2 regions of the Microbacterium sp. NPDC076911 genome follow, and region 2 is predicted to be linked to the other one. Evidence: predicted binding sites of a transcription regulator. Region 2 holds the regulator's gene; the other holds the start of a gene.
What was found. Region 2 encodes HrcA, which represses chaperone genes, less so after heat shock. Its sites were predicted from a motif close to TTNGCACTCGNNNNNNNCGAGTGCNAA; they were not measured.
Positions count from the first base shown of each region.

Region 1: a site for HrcA is predicted at 6,246-6,272, ahead of groL (chaperonin GroEL). Genes of this name have one in related genera too.

Region 1 is NZ_JBFBMP010000003.1:85,835-93,459, reverse strand. Features, by position in the region: gene ugpC (sn-glycerol-3-phosphate ABC transporter ATP-binding protein UgpC) at 1-619, opposite strand, end outside; gene AB0O81_RS05220 (thioredoxin domain-containing protein) at 859-1,815, shown strand; tRNA gene AB0O81_RS05215 (tRNA-Thr) at 1,857-1,929, shown strand; gene AB0O81_RS05210 (DMT family transporter) at 1,932-2,882, shown strand; gene AB0O81_RS05205 (nitroreductase family protein) at 2,887-3,483, opposite strand; gene msrB (peptide-methionine (R)-S-oxide reductase MsrB) at 3,483-3,887, opposite strand; gene AB0O81_RS05195 (DUF2332 domain-containing protein) at 3,975-4,976, shown strand; gene AB0O81_RS05190 (DUF3263 domain-containing protein) at 4,986-5,216, shown strand; gene AB0O81_RS05185 (LytR C-terminal domain-containing protein) at 5,226-5,795, shown strand; gene AB0O81_RS05180 (cold shock domain-containing protein) at 5,936-6,136, shown strand; gene groL (chaperonin GroEL) at 6,310-7,625, shown strand, end outside.
Region 2 is NZ_JBFBMP010000001.1:471,797-479,421, forward strand. Features, by position in the region: gene lepA (translation elongation factor 4) at 1-925, shown strand, start outside; gene AB0O81_RS02300 (DUF1990 family protein) at 991-1,641, shown strand; gene hemW (radical SAM family heme chaperone HemW) at 1,652-2,869, shown strand; gene AB0O81_RS02310 (carboxylesterase family protein) at 2,872-4,314, opposite strand; gene hrcA (heat-inducible transcriptional repressor HrcA) at 4,438-5,478, shown strand; gene dnaJ (molecular chaperone DnaJ) at 5,528-6,637, shown strand; gene AB0O81_RS02325 (16S rRNA (uracil(1498)-N(3))-methyltransferase) at 6,644-7,378, shown strand; gene AB0O81_RS02330 (HIT domain-containing protein) at 7,425-7,625, shown strand, end outside.

The sequences.
Region 1 (7,625 bases), on a different contig from region 2:
CGATGCGGTCACCCATGGTGAGTGCCTCAGTCTGGTCGTGTGTGACGTAGACGGTGGTGACACCAAGGCGACGCTGAAGCGACGCGATCTGGGTACGGGTCTGCACACGGAGCTTGGCGTCAAGGTTCGACAGCGGCTCGTCCATGAGGAACACCTGCGGCTGACGAACAATTGCGCGACCCATGGCAACACGCTGACGCTGACCGCCCGAGAGTGCCTTCGGCTTGCGGGTGAGGTAGTCCTCAAGATCGAGCAACTTTGCGGCTTCGAGCACGCGAGCAGCACGCTCGTCTTTGTTGACACCAGCGATCTTGAGCGCGAAGCCCATGTTCTCAGCAACCGTCATGTGCGGGTACAGCGCGTAGTTCTGGAAGACCATCGCGATGTCGCGATCCTTGGGGGGAACATCGGTGACGTCGCGGTCGCCGATCATGATGCGGCCCGAGTTGACCTCTTCGAGGCCAGCGAGCATGCGCAAAGACGTGGACTTGCCGCAACCCGAGGGGCCAACGAGTACGAGGAACTCGCCGTCTGCAACCTCAAGGTTCAGCTTGTCGACAGCGGCACGGGTGCCGCCGGGGTAGACGCGCGAGGCGTTATCGAACGTGACTGTCGCCATGTTTTCTTCTCCTTCACCGGCAGGTACGTGCCGGACGATCCGTAGTGATGGATGTGGGAACTCCCACACGCCCGCCATTGGGCGCTCATCTAGTATGACACGGCGTTCGCAAAGCTCCCCATGGCACGGCATAAGTGGAGCCTCTGTCTGGTCATTTCCCAGACTGCCTGGTTAGCATCGTCAACGGCCTTCCCCCGGAGTCCACGCCATTTTCTGCCACGTCAGCACCGAGAGGTTCCATGTCGAGCGACGAGACACCGAACGCTTCCGCACCTAGCGAGCGCCGCGATGCGGTCCGCGAAAAGGCGCAGCAGGTTCGTGCACGCCAGTCGCGATCACGCCTGATTCGCGCGTCGGCGATAGCGGTTGCCGCCATCGCCGTTGTGGTGGCTGGCGCAATGGCGATCACGATGACGGTGTCTTCTGAAGCATCCAAACCGACACTCAAGCCCGCCAATGCCACCGACGATGGCTTTGCCGTGACCGGTGTACAAGGCGTCGGATTGGCTTCTGCCGAAGACGGCGTGACCGCAGATGAAGAAGTCGAAGAAACAGACGACGCTGAGGCGACGGCTACTCCTGAGGCATCGGAGACTGCCGTCGATCTGCCCGCAATTGAAGTGCGGGTGTACGTCGACTACCTCGCAGCCGGGGCTCGTGACTTCCAGCTTGCAAATGTTCAACAGCTTTCGAACTGGGTCACTGAAGAAGCCGCGACCGTGACGTACTATCCGGTTGCGATGCTGACTTCGAAGTCGAACGGCACCAAGTACTCGCAGCGCGCTGCCGGCGCAGCCGCATGCGTGGGCACATATGCACCTGATTCGTTCTTCGCTTTCACGAACGCCTTGCTCGCGCAGCAGCCCGAGATGGATTCAGACGGAATGGCCAATGAAGATCTCGCAGCGCTCGCGATTGCGACCGGCGCGGAGAACCCCAAAGTTGTGCGCGCCTGCATTGAAGACCAGGACTACTCGGCCTGGGCAAAAGACGCGACCGAGCGTGCGCTCCAGGAGATTCCCGACACAGATGGTCTCGCGTTGACCGGAACACCTATGGTGCTTGTCAACGGTGAGCCCTACGTGGGAGAGCTCACCGACCCGAAAGAATTTGCGCAATTTGTGCTGACGATCGCGAGCGACACGTACTACGAAGAAGCGCCGACGCCGACCCCAACACCGACGCCGAGCTCTTAATGCACAGCACCATCCCCGCGAATCGGTAAGATGGTCTTTCTGCCGACTTGGCGCAATTGGTAGCGCACCATACTTGTAATATGGGGGTTACGGGTTCAAGTCCCGTAGTCGGCTCAATGATGAAGCATCCGCGGATCCTGCCCGCTTGGGTAGCGATTTGCGGTGCGATCAGTGTGGGCGTGCTCACCGCCATGCAAGCGCGCGTTAACGGGCAGCTCGGCGTCGCGTTGGGCGACGGCTTCGTCGCCGCGGTCATTTCCTTCGGCTCCGGGCTCATTATTCTGATCGTGCTGAGCGCGTTGTTTCCCGCCGGTCGCAGGGGAGTGGGCCGCCTCATTGCCGGTGTGCGCGCCGCGACGATTCCGTGGTGGATGCTGCTGGGCGGCGCCGCCGGGGCCTTCGCCGTTGCCACCCAAGGCCTGGCGGTGGGCATCATCGGTGTGGGTCTGTTCACCGTCGGAATGGTCGCCGGGCAAACCGTAAACGGCCTCGTCTTGGACCGCACCGGCTATGGTCCCGGTGGCGTGGTTGCCGTGACAATGCCGCGAGTGATCGGGGCGGGGATCGCTCTCGTTGCCGTGGGTTCGGTGTTCGTGGGCGACACGGTGCAAGGCATTCCGGTGTGGATGCTGATTCTGCCGTTCTTTGCCGGTGCCGGTATCGCCTGGCAGCAAGCCACCAACGGCCGTCTGCGTCAGCAGGTGGGCACGCCGCTGACGGCGACCCTGGTCAACTTTGCCGGCGGCACAACGTTTCTAGCTATCGCAGCAGTGATCGACGTTGCCATCGTCGGCATGCCCGAGACGTTTCCCCCTGACGCATGGATCTATGCCGGCGGCGCGCTCGGCGTCATCTACATTTTCTTATCTGCAGCGCTCGTACAGCACACGGGTGTGCTGTTGCTTGGACTCGGCTCGGTGGTCGGGCTGCTTGTCACGGCCGTGACCCTGGATGCCATCTGGCCAGCGGCATCAAGCCCGCCATTGCTCACTCAGATAGTGATCGTCGCCATCGCGCTGCTGTCAGTGGTCGTTGCGGCGGCACCGTGGCGGCTGCGACGCTCCTAGAGCCTCACTGCTTCTTCGGGGACTTCGACTTTGACTTCGGCTTGGGCAGACGCGAGAGATGCTTGCGCGCTTCAATCGGCTTGCGGCGACCGATGCGAGCGCGCGCTGGCTTTCCACCGACGTAGAGCCAGCCGAGCAACTCTTCGTTCGACTCGAGACCGTGCAGCTTGGCAACAGCTTTCGAGCGGGTGTAGTGACCGGTGCGCCACAGCACGCCCCAGCCCGCTTCGTCGAGCAACAGACTGAGCATGTGGGCAACGCCCGAGGCGACGGCCTGTTGTTCCCACCGCGGAACCTTGTCGCTCTTGCGGTACGTCGCCACGACGGCGATCAGCAAAGGTGCTCGCAACGGTTTGGTTGACGCGCCTTTGCGGCCCTCGGCCTTGTTGATGGCTTTGCCGAGCCGGTCACGGTCGGCGCCGCGCAACTCGATCAGCCGCCATGGTCGCATCGACGAATGGTCGGCGACGCGTCCGGCTGCACTCACCAGCGGCTCGAGCTCAGCGCGCGTGGGCGCGTATTCGGTGACTTTCGACCACGAGCGACGAGCGCGGACTGCTTCGAGCGCCGGGGTTGCCCGCTCGGGCGCGCTGTCGCTCACTAAGAAGCTTCCGGGGTGAAGTTCAGCGACAGCGAGTTCATGCAGTAACGGTCGCCCGTGGGGGTGCCGAATCCGTCGGGAAACACGTGGCCGAGGTGTGAGCCGCAGTTCGCACACCGCACCTCGGTGCGCTGCATGCCGTGGGCGTTGTCTTCGAGCAGTTCGACGGCGTCGGGGCGCACCGATTCGTAGAAGCTCGGCCACCCGCAGTGGGAGTCGAACTTGGTGCCGCTCTTGAACAGTTCCGCGTTGCACGCGGCACAGGTGTAGAAGCCTGAGCGGCTTTCATCGAGAAGCTCGCCCGTCCACGCGCGCTCTGTTCCCGCCTTGCGCAATACTTCGTACTGCTCCTTGGTGAGTTCAGCGCGCCACTCTGCGTCAGTCTTGTTGACGGCGTAGTTCATGAGTCCTCCTTGGGTCTTTGTCCATTCAACCGCACGGTGTGCGCGTATGTTCCGTGGGCGCTGTGCATTCGCCACGAGAATAGGGGAGTGCCTGAATCAGCGGAGTCTGCGGAACAAACCGTCGTGGCGCGGTACGGCCGCTTCGCGCGCGATGAGGCCCCCGGCCGCTCGGCGGTCTATGAAGAGTGGGCGAAGGGTGTCGCGGCGGGTGGTGCGGCTGCTCGCACTATCGCGCGTTTGGCGCCAACGCACCGTCAGCCCCCGCTGGTCTTCGCCGTTGCCCGCATGCTCGGCGCTCCAGAGTCCACATTCGGCGAGTGGTCACGGTGGCTGCGAGAGCACGCCGAAGCATTCGTCACCGAGGCATCTCGGCGCAGCTTGCAGACAAATGAGCCGCTCCGCTGTGCGGCACTGCTGCCCGCACTGAGTGTCATCGAAGGGCCTATCGCGCTGCTTGAGATCGGTGCGAGCGCGGGACTGTGCCTCGTGCCTGACCGCTACTCATATCGATACGGTGCCCTCGCACAGCTCGACCCTCGCGCAGGAGCCTCGACAGTGGTGCTTGATTGCGAACTCGTCGGTCAACCATCGCTGCGACTGCCAGAGATCGTTTGGCGTCGTGGCATTGACCTGCAACCGCTCGACGCGTCGCTTCCCGATGACCGTGGTTTCCTCGCGGCGCTCGTCTGGCCGGGAGAGGTCGGCCGATCCGAGAGGATCTCAGGCGCGCTCGATATTGCCGCACGAGAGAGTCTCATCATCGACACGGGGGATGCGACAGATGCGGAGGTGTTGCAGACGGCCGTCGCGTCGGCTCCGAACGACGCCACGCTCGTGGTGACGACCCCTGGTGTGCTGCCACATATCGCCCACGCTGGCCGCGAGAGGCTTGTCGAGGCGGTTCGAGCGATGGATGCGGAATGGATCAGCATCGATCCGCCGAGCCTCTACTCGCGGCTCGCCAATTCGGCTCTCGACGGCTCGTGGGACCGATTCGTTCTCTCGCGCAATGGTGAAGCGATCGCGAATGTGGATCCCCTTGGCGGCTACGTGGAGTGGCGGGCGGACGAGGGGCATGCTGCGCGTTAGCGTTGTGGCGTGCCCCTGACTGACCGCGAACGCGCCATCCTCGAATTCGAGCGTGAGTGGCATCGGCATGTGGGAGCGAAAGAAGAGGCGATTCGAGCGGAACTTGCCCTATCGCCCGCTCGCTACTATCAGCTGCTCGGACGACTCATCGATACCGTGCCCGCTCAGGAGTTCGACCCGATGCTGGTGAAGCGACTGCGCAGGCAACGCGATACACGCCTTCATAACGTGGGCAGGTAGCATTCTCTGGTGCCGAAAACGTCTGTGCCGAAGGATCGCTTCGACGACCTCCCCGAGTCGGGACGCATTGGCGCGCACCGCGCGGAAAACCCGCACATGCGCGGGTGGGTCGTTCTGCTCTGGGCGGCACTTGCCACGATCGTGCTGATCACTGTCGGTATTTTCGGCACGCTGATCGCCTCCGGCCGAATCGAGCTGGGTGCACCCGAACCAACAGCGACTGTTGAGCCAACCCCTGAGGTTGAAGCGGTAGTCGACACGTCATTCGATGTGGTGATCCTGAACGCAACGCCCGAGAGCGGCCTTGCGACCCAGCTCAAAGACGTTGTCGTCGCCGCGGGATGGGCTGATGAGATGGTCACCGCGAGCGAAGCCGGTTCACAAGACTTCGCCGAGACGACGGTCTACTACTTGAACGACGAAGACGAAGCGGCAGCTTTGGGCCTAGCGAATGTCATTGGCGGTGCAGCGGTCGCGCAGACCGACGTCTACCAACCCGCGACAGCAGATGAGCAGCAACTCACCGTCGTTATCGGTGCGGACCGCACCTCATCCGATACCGCGACGCCCACGCCCTAGTCGGCTCGCGTGTGCGCGTGGCGATGTGTTTCGCCCGCGTAAATACTTTGGTGCGCGCGTGTCAACAGATGCCGATCTGGCGTTGGTCGCGGCCGAACGCTCAATACGATAATCCTGTCGCACCACACACAGGAGATCGCATGGCTCAGGGCACCGTCAAATGGTTCAACGCTGAAAAAGGATTCGGATTCATCACCGTCACCGACGGACAGGACGTTTTCGTTCACTATTCGAATATCGATATGAGCGGCTTCCGGGTGCTCGAAGAGGGGCAGGCCGTCGAATTCACCGTCGGTTCTGGCCAGAAGGGGCCCCAGGCTGAGGCGGTCCGCGTCATCTGACGAGCGGCAACGACTTGAGAAACGCCGGTACCGAAAGGTATCGGCGTTTCTGTGTGTCACGACACCGCGTGCGTGGCTTGCACTCGATGGGGTCGAGTGCCAGAATGGCTTAGCACTCGCATTCGTAGAGTGCCAATAATGCAAGCCCAACGTCCGGGAGGGACGACACACACATGGCAAAGATCATCGCTTTCGACGAGGAGGCCCGCCGTGGCCTCGAGCGCGGCCTCAACATTCTGGCCGACGCCGTCAAGGTGACGCTCGGCCCGCGCGGTCGCAACGTCGTGCTTGAAAAGAAGTGGGGCGCCCCCACGATCACCAACGATGGCGTGTCCATCGCCAAGGAGATCGAACTGGACGACCCGTTCGAAAAGATTGGTGCCGAGCTCGTCAAGGAGGTCGCCAAGAAGACTGACGACGTCGCTGGCGACGGCACCACCACCGCTACCGTTCTTGCGCAGGCGCTCGTTCGCGAAGGTCTGCGCAACGTCGCAGCCGGCGCAGACCCGATCTCGCTCAAGAAGGGCATCGAGAAGGCCGTTCAGGCCATCACCGCTCAGCTTCTCGCCGACGCCAAGGAGGTTGAGACCAAGGAGGAGATCGCTGCCACCGCGTCCATCTCGGCCGGCGACGCTGAGATCGGCGCCCTGATCGCTGAGGCGATCGACAAGGTCGGCAAGGAAGGCGTGGTCACCGTTGAGGAGTCCAACACCTTCGGCACCGAGCTTGAGCTCACCGAGGGTATGCGCTTCGACAAGGGTTACCTGAACCCCTACTTCGTTACCGACCCGGAGCGTCAGGAAGCGGTCTTCGAAGACCCGTACATCCTGATCGCAAACCAGAAGATCTCGAACATCAAGGACCTTCTGCCGATCGTCGACAAGGTCATCCAGGATGGCAAGGAACTCTTGATCATCGCTGAGGACGTCGAGGGCGAAGCACTCGCAACTCTCGTGCTCAACAAGATCCGTGGCATCTTCAAGTCGGTTGCCGTCAAGGCTCCTGGCTTCGGTGACCGCCGCAAGGCTCAGCTGCAGGACATCGCCACCCTCACCGGTGGACAGGTCATCACCGAGGAGGTCGGACTCAAGCTTGAGAACGCCACCCTCGATCTGCTTGGTCGTGCCCGCAAGGTCATCATCACCAAGGACGAGACGACCATCATCGAAGGTTCGGGTGACGCGGAGCAGATTGAAGGCCGCGTTACGCAGATCCGTCGTGAGATCGAGAACACCGACAGCGACTACGACCGCGAGAAGCTCCAGGAGCGCCTCGCGAAGCTTGCTGGTGGCGTTGCAGTCATCAAGGCTGGTGCCGCAACCGAGGTCGAGCTCAAGGAGCGCAAGCACCGCATCGAAGATGCTGTGCGCAACGCGAAGGCAGCCGTCGAAGAGGGCATCATCGCCGGTGGTGGCGTTGCACTCATCCAGGCTGGCAAGACCGCATTCGAGGGCCTTCAGCTTGAGGGTGACGAGGCAACCGGCGCGAA
Region 2 (7,625 bases):
CTTCTCGGGCGTCTACCCGATCGATGGCAGCGACTATGGCGTGCTTCGTGAGGCTCTCGACAAGCTGAAACTCTCCGATGCCTCACTGCAGTACGAACCAGAAACATCCGTGGCCCTCGGCTTCGGATTCCGCTGTGGCTTCCTCGGCTTGCTGCACCTCGAGATCATCACCGAGCGACTCTCCCGCGAGTTCGATCTCGACCTGATCACGACTGCGCCGAGCGTGACATACGAGGTGCGCACCGACGCGGGTGCCGAGATCATCGTGACGAACCCGAGCGAGTACCCCGACGGCAAGATAGCGTCGGTGACCGAGCCAATGGTGAAGGCGGCGATTCTGCTTCCTAAAGACTACGTCGGTACCGTTATGGAGCTCTGCCAGGCGCGTCGCGGCACTCTGCTGGGAATGGAATACTTCAGCGAAGAGCGCGTGGAGCTGCGGTACAACATGCCTCTCGGTGAGATCGTCTTCGACTTCTTCGACCAGCTCAAGAGCCGCACGCAGGGCTACGCGAGCCTTGACTACGAACCGAGCGGACAGCAAGAAGCTGACCTCGTCAAGGTCGACATCCTTCTACAAGGTGACAAGGTCGATGCGTTTAGCTCGATCGTGCACCGCGAGAAGGCCTACGCCTACGGCCAGCTGATGACCGAGCGTCTGCGGAAGCTCATTCCTCGTCAGCAGTTCGAGGTGCCTATTCAAGCAGCCATCGGCGCGCGAATCATCGCTCGCGAATCGATCCGGGCTATGCGCAAGGATGTTCTCGCAAAGTGCTACGGCGGTGACATCAGCCGTAAGCGCAAACTCCTTGAGAAGCAGAAGGAGGGCAAGAAGCGCATGAAGATGGTCGGCCGCGTCGAGGTGCCTCAAGAGGCCTTCATTGCTGCGCTTTCTGGTGACACCGAGGGCAAAGAGAAGAAGTAATCGGATGCTGCTACCCATGCATCTGGCCCAGCATCAGACCCGTAACGCCAAGTAGGCTGTTCGACATGCGGCGCGGGAGTTTCAAAGACGACACAGTCGACTATGCGGCGGTGGGCGCTACCCAGGCGCCGGACCTCATGCACTTTCCGCCCGAGCGCAGCATTCCTGCGGAACAGTCTTGGCGCATCGGCAGCGGAGAGAAACGTTTTCACGGTGCGAGCGAGACATTGCTCTCGTGGACTGCGCAGCGGGGAGCCGGGCTCGCCCTCACCGACGTGCGCCCCGCGTCCGGTCCGATGTACTCCGGCGTGAGCTTCGATGCCGATGGAACTCCGATAGCTCCCAGTCGCGCGGAGGCAGATCTTCGCTACGACGCAGACGGTACCCCGTATGTTGCCCCCGGAACCACCATCCGTGTTCACGGACGAGTGGGCGGTATGAGAGCCGACGCGGAGCTGCGGGTGATCTTCACAATCGATGAGCCTCGACGGGTGGGCTTCGCCCTGGGTACCGTGGGCGACTCGGTCGTCAGCGGCGAAGAATCGTTCATGATCGAGTGGTACGACAACGATCAAGTGTGGTTCACCGTTCGAGCATTCGACGCGCCAACGTCGCTGTTGTATCGCGCGCTGCCTGCGCTCACGCGGCGGCGTCGACGCGAGCTGTTCAGCCGCTATTTGCGCGCAATCTCGCCGCTCTACAACACTCCCGCGTGAAGGTTCACTAGTGGGCTCGGCACTACCCGACGGCGAGCCAGTTCCTCAAGACGGATCCCTGCCCGGTCACACACAGATAGATCTCGCGACCCCCTTTAGCGTCTACTTGCACGTTCCCTTCTGCAGAGTGCGCTGCGGTTATTGCGACTTCAACACCTACACCTCTGAGGAACTGCACGGTGCACGGCAGGATCAATACGCCGACACGCTGCTGCGCGAGGTGGGCTTCTCGCGCGGTGTCCTCGAGCGTGCTGGCGGCATTCGTGCAGCATCCACTGTGTTCTTCGGTGGCGGCACGCCTACGCTTCTGCCGCCCGGAGACCTTGCCCGCATGCTGGACGGTGTGAGGGACGCATTCGAAGTGGTACCCGACGCCGAAATCACCGTGGAAGCCAACCCCGACACGGTCACCGACACGGTGGCAGAGGAACTGGCCGCAGCAGGCGTCACTCGGTTATCGATTGGAATGCAATCAGCGGTTCCACGCGTGCTGGCCGCGCTTGATAGAACGCACAACCCCGCGAACGTCACAACAGCGGTCGCCGCGGCACGCCGCGCTGGCTTGAACGTCAGCATCGATCTTATCTATGGCGCTCCGGGGGAATCCCTCGATGATTGGCGAGCCTCGGTCGACGCCGCGCTCGCCCTAGAACCCGATCACATTTCGGCGTACGCCCTGATCATTGAAGAAGGCACCAAGCTTGCCCGACAGATTAGGCGGGGTGAAGTAGTCGCGCCCGATGATGATGTGCAAGCCGACATGTATGAATACATCGACGCCCGTCTCGCCGACGCAGGATTCGATTGGTACGAGGTATCGAACTGGGCACGCGACGTTTCACAGCGCTCCCGCCACAATCTTGCGTATTGGCAGGGCTCTGATTGGTGGGGATTCGGTCCTGGCGCCCATAGCCACATCGCTGGCGTGCGATTTTGGAATGTGAAGCATCCCGCTGCGTACGCTCAGCGCCTCGCCCAGCAGGTTTCACCCGCGGCAGGGCGGGAGGTTCCCGACGCGAAGGCCCGCGCTCTCGAATCGGTGCTACTTCGAAGCCGCATTCGCGAGGGTCTGCCGATTGCCGAGATCGCGAGTCACTCGCGCACGAACGTTGCTTCCTTGATTGCCGACGGACTTATCGATGGTGCCTCGGCGCTCGGTGGGAACGTCGTGTTGACGTTACGCGGGCGGCTCTTGGCAGACGCGGTCGTTCGCCGGCTGACCGACTAGGCTCAGCGCGCTTTCGGTGCACGCAAAGAATCGAGCGCGGCGGCGCGGCGCAACGAAGTGGTAGTCGTAGTCGTGTCGTACACCTGTGTCGTTCGTTGAGCACGATAGTCGGGCCAACCCGGATCACCGGTTCGAACGAAGCGCACCCAGTCGGCGTGCATTCGGTCGGCGAGCGCCTGGGGCGAATCCGTACCCGCTATGCGGACCGAATCGGCGGCTTGCAGCTGATCGAACACAAAACCAATCTCGATCGAGTGGGCTGCTTTGAGCTCTCGCACCGGGCTCTGCCACGCAAACTCGTAGACGAAAGTGTTCGCACTGCGCTTGTCGGCGATCGCGATCGCGGCCTTGCGCAGTAGCACGTCGGTCGCAACCTGCCCGAGCAGCTCGCCGGTGGTCGCGTGGGGCCATGCTGCGCGATACAGTTTCATCGCCCGCGATGAAACTCTTAGAGCAAGTCGGCCGAGTTGGAGCTTCAGGGTGGTGATGGCGTCCAGCGCCGCCGGGGGAAACCACAGTCGATACTCGTCCGTGTTGGTGCCAATCAGCAGCGGAATCTTGACGTCGACCAGCGCCTGATGAGGCGATACCGGCAAGGTGTCAGGGTCGATGGCAAGTGCGAAACCGGGCGCTCCGCCCAGGGGAGATCCGCCTGCAGACTGCTGTCCTCTCACTTCGACCAGACTTTCAGCACTGACCTGGGCGAACGCATCGCGGGTCGCGGGAAGACCCAGCCGCTTCGCCAATGCGCGGGTCACACGGCCCGCGCGTGGTGCTGAATCGGCTACCAGCGGCGCACTTTCGATTGCGGCGCCCGCGACCAACTTGACTGTGTCGGGGCGCGAGAGCAGTGCTCCGACGATCGCGCCGCCAGCAGACTCGCCCACAATCGTGATGCGGTTCGGATCTCCGCCGAAGCGTTCGATCTCGTCATGAACCCAACGCAGACCCGCGGCAGCGTCTGCGAGTCCCAGATTCCGCGGCGCACCGTCGAGCACCGAGAACCCTTCAGAGCCGAGCCGGTAGGCGATGGAGACGAAGACGACGCCATCGCGTGCGAAGGCAGAGCCGTCGTAGGCGCTCAGGGCCGGTGTTCCTCGTTCGAGAGCCCCGCCATGAAACCACACCATGACGGGCAGGGAGTCCGCCTCTGTGGGAGTCCACACATTGGCCGTCAGAATGTCGTCGCCGGCGATCGCTACGGACGGAAGCAGTTCGCCGATAGCACCTGGATATGGCGACTGCGGTGCAGTGGCACCGAATTGCGTCGCATCGCGTTCTCCATCCCACGGCAAAACAGCCTCGGGCAGCCGAAACCGTCGCTCGTCGAAAGGCGGACGAGCGTACGGGATGCCGAGAAAACGGCAAACACCCGCCGTCTCGGTACCCCGCACGATTCCGGCGGTCAGGTGGAGCTTCGTCGTTGAACTCTGCGAATTACTCATCGCACTAAGCGTAGGTGCGCGCGGCACGAAATGCCGCATGCACGGCCCGTGCTGACACGTCAGGTGTCGAGCCGGTCTAGAATTGGCACTCACAGTTGAGGAGTGCCAGCGGGGAGGAACGCCATGGTCAGCGAACGTGGGCTGGAAGTGCTACGCGCAATCGTCCAGGACTATGTCGACACGCGCGAGCCTGTCGGTAGCAAGACGATCGTCGACCGTCATGCGTTCGGTGTCTCAGCGGCCACTATTCGCAACGACATGGCCCTGCTCGAAGATGAAGAGCTCATTGTCGCCCCTCACACGTCATCGGGCCGCATACCGACAGACAAGGGATACCGCGTTTTCGTGGATCATCTCGCTGAGGTTCGCCCACTCACTCCTGCGCAGCGCACCGCAATTTCCTCGTTTCTTGAGGGGCCGGTAGATCTAGATGACGCCCTCAGCCGCACCGTGCGCGCCCTGACCCAACTCACCGGCCAAGTGGCGATTGTGCAGTACCCGTCATTCGAACGCGCGAGTGTGTCTCATGTCGAGCTTGTGCAACTGGGCAGTGGACGGATGCTTGTGATTGTCGTGACCGACACTGGGAGGGTCTCACAACGGGTCAGCAACGTTCACGACGAGTTCGACGAAACAGACCTCGGGCGCATGCGCGCTGAACTCAGCACGCTATTGGTCGGGCGATCCGTACGCGACGGCCTCCAACGCATTGAAGCTCACCTGGCGTTGCACGATGACCCCACAAAGCCATGGGATGCTGCCACTCGCGTGCTCGCACGTGCCGTAGCGGAAGATCTCGAAGAGTTCAGGCAGGATCGTTTAGTGCTGGCAGGCAGCGCGAACCTGGCAAAACGCGAATCGGACTTTCGTGGCAGCATCTATCCACTTCTGGAAGCCATCGAACAACAAGTGACTTTGGTTCGCCTGATGGGGGAGATGGTGGCCGATGAGCACGGGCTCGCAGCCAGCATCGGCCGCGAGAACGAAGCATTCGGACTCGCAGAAGCATCCGTCGTTACGAGCGACTACGACGCGACGGGTGCCGGGGCGCGAGTGGGATTGCTCGGCCCCACACGCATGGACTATCCCACAAACCTTGCGGCCGTGAGGGCGGTAGCCCGCTACCTCACGCGCATGCTCGAAGAAGACGACACGAGCCGCTGACGCGCGCTCGCAACACGATCCCGCGCTTGTGCGCGGCAGGAAGGCGAAAGTGGCTGACCACTACGAAGTCCTCGGGGTTTCCCGAGAAGCATCCCTCGATGAGATCAAGAAGGCATATCGCCGACTTGCCCGCGAACTGCACCCCGATGTCAACCCCGGGGAAGACGCGTCAGAGCGCTTCAAGCTTGTCACGCACGCATACGACGTGCTGAGCAACGATGAGCAGCGCGCCCGCTACGATATGGGCGGCGACAATGCTGGGTTCGGCGGCGCGGGAGGATTCGGCGGCTTCAACGACATCTTCGAGACTTTCTTCGGCGGCGCCGGCGGATCGCGGAGCGGTCGACCGCGTTCGAGGCGCGAGCGTGGTCAAGACGCCCTGGTACGGGCTACTCTCGACCTTGCGGATGTGGTCTTCGGGGTCCACCGAGACATTGAAGTCGATACCGCGGTGCTGTGTGACACATGCGAGGGTTCGTGTTGCCAACCCGGTACGTCACTGGTGACATGCGACATCTGCCACGGCGCTGGCCACGTGCAGCGTCAGGTGCGTAGCCTGCTTGGAAACGTGGTTACCAACCAGCCGTGCAACGTGTGCTCTGGCTACGGCACCACTATCCCTTACCCTTGCGCGACGTGTCAGGGCCAGGGTCGAGTGCGCTCTCGCCGCACCGTGTCACTCGACATTCCCGCCGGCGTCGAGAACGGTCTGCGACTGCAGTTGCCAGGTTCGGGCGAGGTTGGTCCGGCCGGTGGACCCAACGGTGATCTCTACCTTGAGATAACCGTGAACAACGACGATGTGTTCTCACGCGAAGGCGATGATCTGCTGGCGACTCTTGAGGTGTCCATGAGCGACGCTATCTTGGGCACCAACACCACCATCGAATCGTTGGACGGCTCAGTAGACCTTGAGATTCGAGCGGGTGTGCAGTCCGGAGACGTACTCACGATTAAGGGCCGTGGAATCACGCCTTTGCGAGGGTCGACCCGCGGGGACCTTCGCGTCGGCGTTCACGTGGTGACGCCGACCCGCATCGGCTCGAAAGAGCGCGCCCTCATCGAAGATTTCGCCAAGCGCACCCACGCACCAAGCCCGAGACTCTCAGAGTTTCACCAGGGGATATTCTCCAAGCTTCGCGACCGCTTCCGGGGGTGATCTGACGTGGCGCTGCACTTCTTGCTTGATGCTCCGCTATCGGTCGGCGTGGGCGACATTGTCACACTCACCGGAGCGGAGGCACATCACGCTGCGGTGGTGCGGCGTGTTCGCGAGGGCGAGGAAGTGACCGTGGGCGACGGCCGGGGTGTCTGGCTTCGCGGCACCGTGCTTTCTGTCGCGCCTAAGGCAGTGTGCATCACGGTTGCGCAACGCGAGCAGTTTGCACAAGCACGCCCTCGGGTGATCCTCGTGCAGGCCTTGGCCAAGGGCGACCGCGACGAACTCGCTGTACAAGCAGCGACTGAGCTCGGCATCGACGCGATCGTGCCTTGGCAGTCAGCACGCAGCGTGTCGCGATGGGATGCGGCGAAGAGGGCCAAGGGACGCGCTCGCTGGGCGAGCATCGTGCGCGAGGCCGCCAAACAAGCCCATCGCGCTTGGGTGCCAGAGGTTTCCGACGTGGTGACGACGGCCGCGTTAGCGACCCTTGCTCAGACTTCGCGAGTCGTCATTCTCGAGCCCACTGCCACGCAGCGCCTCTCGACGCTCGAGGTGAAGAATGATCCTCGTGATCTGCTGCTGGTGGTTGGGCCAGAGGGTGGAATCGACTCCGAGGAGCTCACCGCATTGATTGCCGCGGGTGCCGACCTCGTTCGATTGGGCGACACGGTGCTCCGCACATCAACCGCTGGACCGGCCGCCCTCGCGGTGCTGAGCGCACGGCTCGATCGTTGGTGAGCGGCGCTTCTCTTCCGATGGCCTCACCCGCCGGTAGACTGAAGTGATGAGCGAGCCCACGATCTTCACACGCATCTACCGGGGTGAGATTCCGTCGGAGATCATCGCCGAGACCGACAATGTGTTTGCGATTCGCGATATCGCCCCGCAGGCACCGGTTCATCTGTTGGTGATTCCCAAAACTCAGCAGTATCGTGATGTCGCTGAGCTTGCCGCTGGTGATCCTGCCCTGCTGGCTGAAATGGTG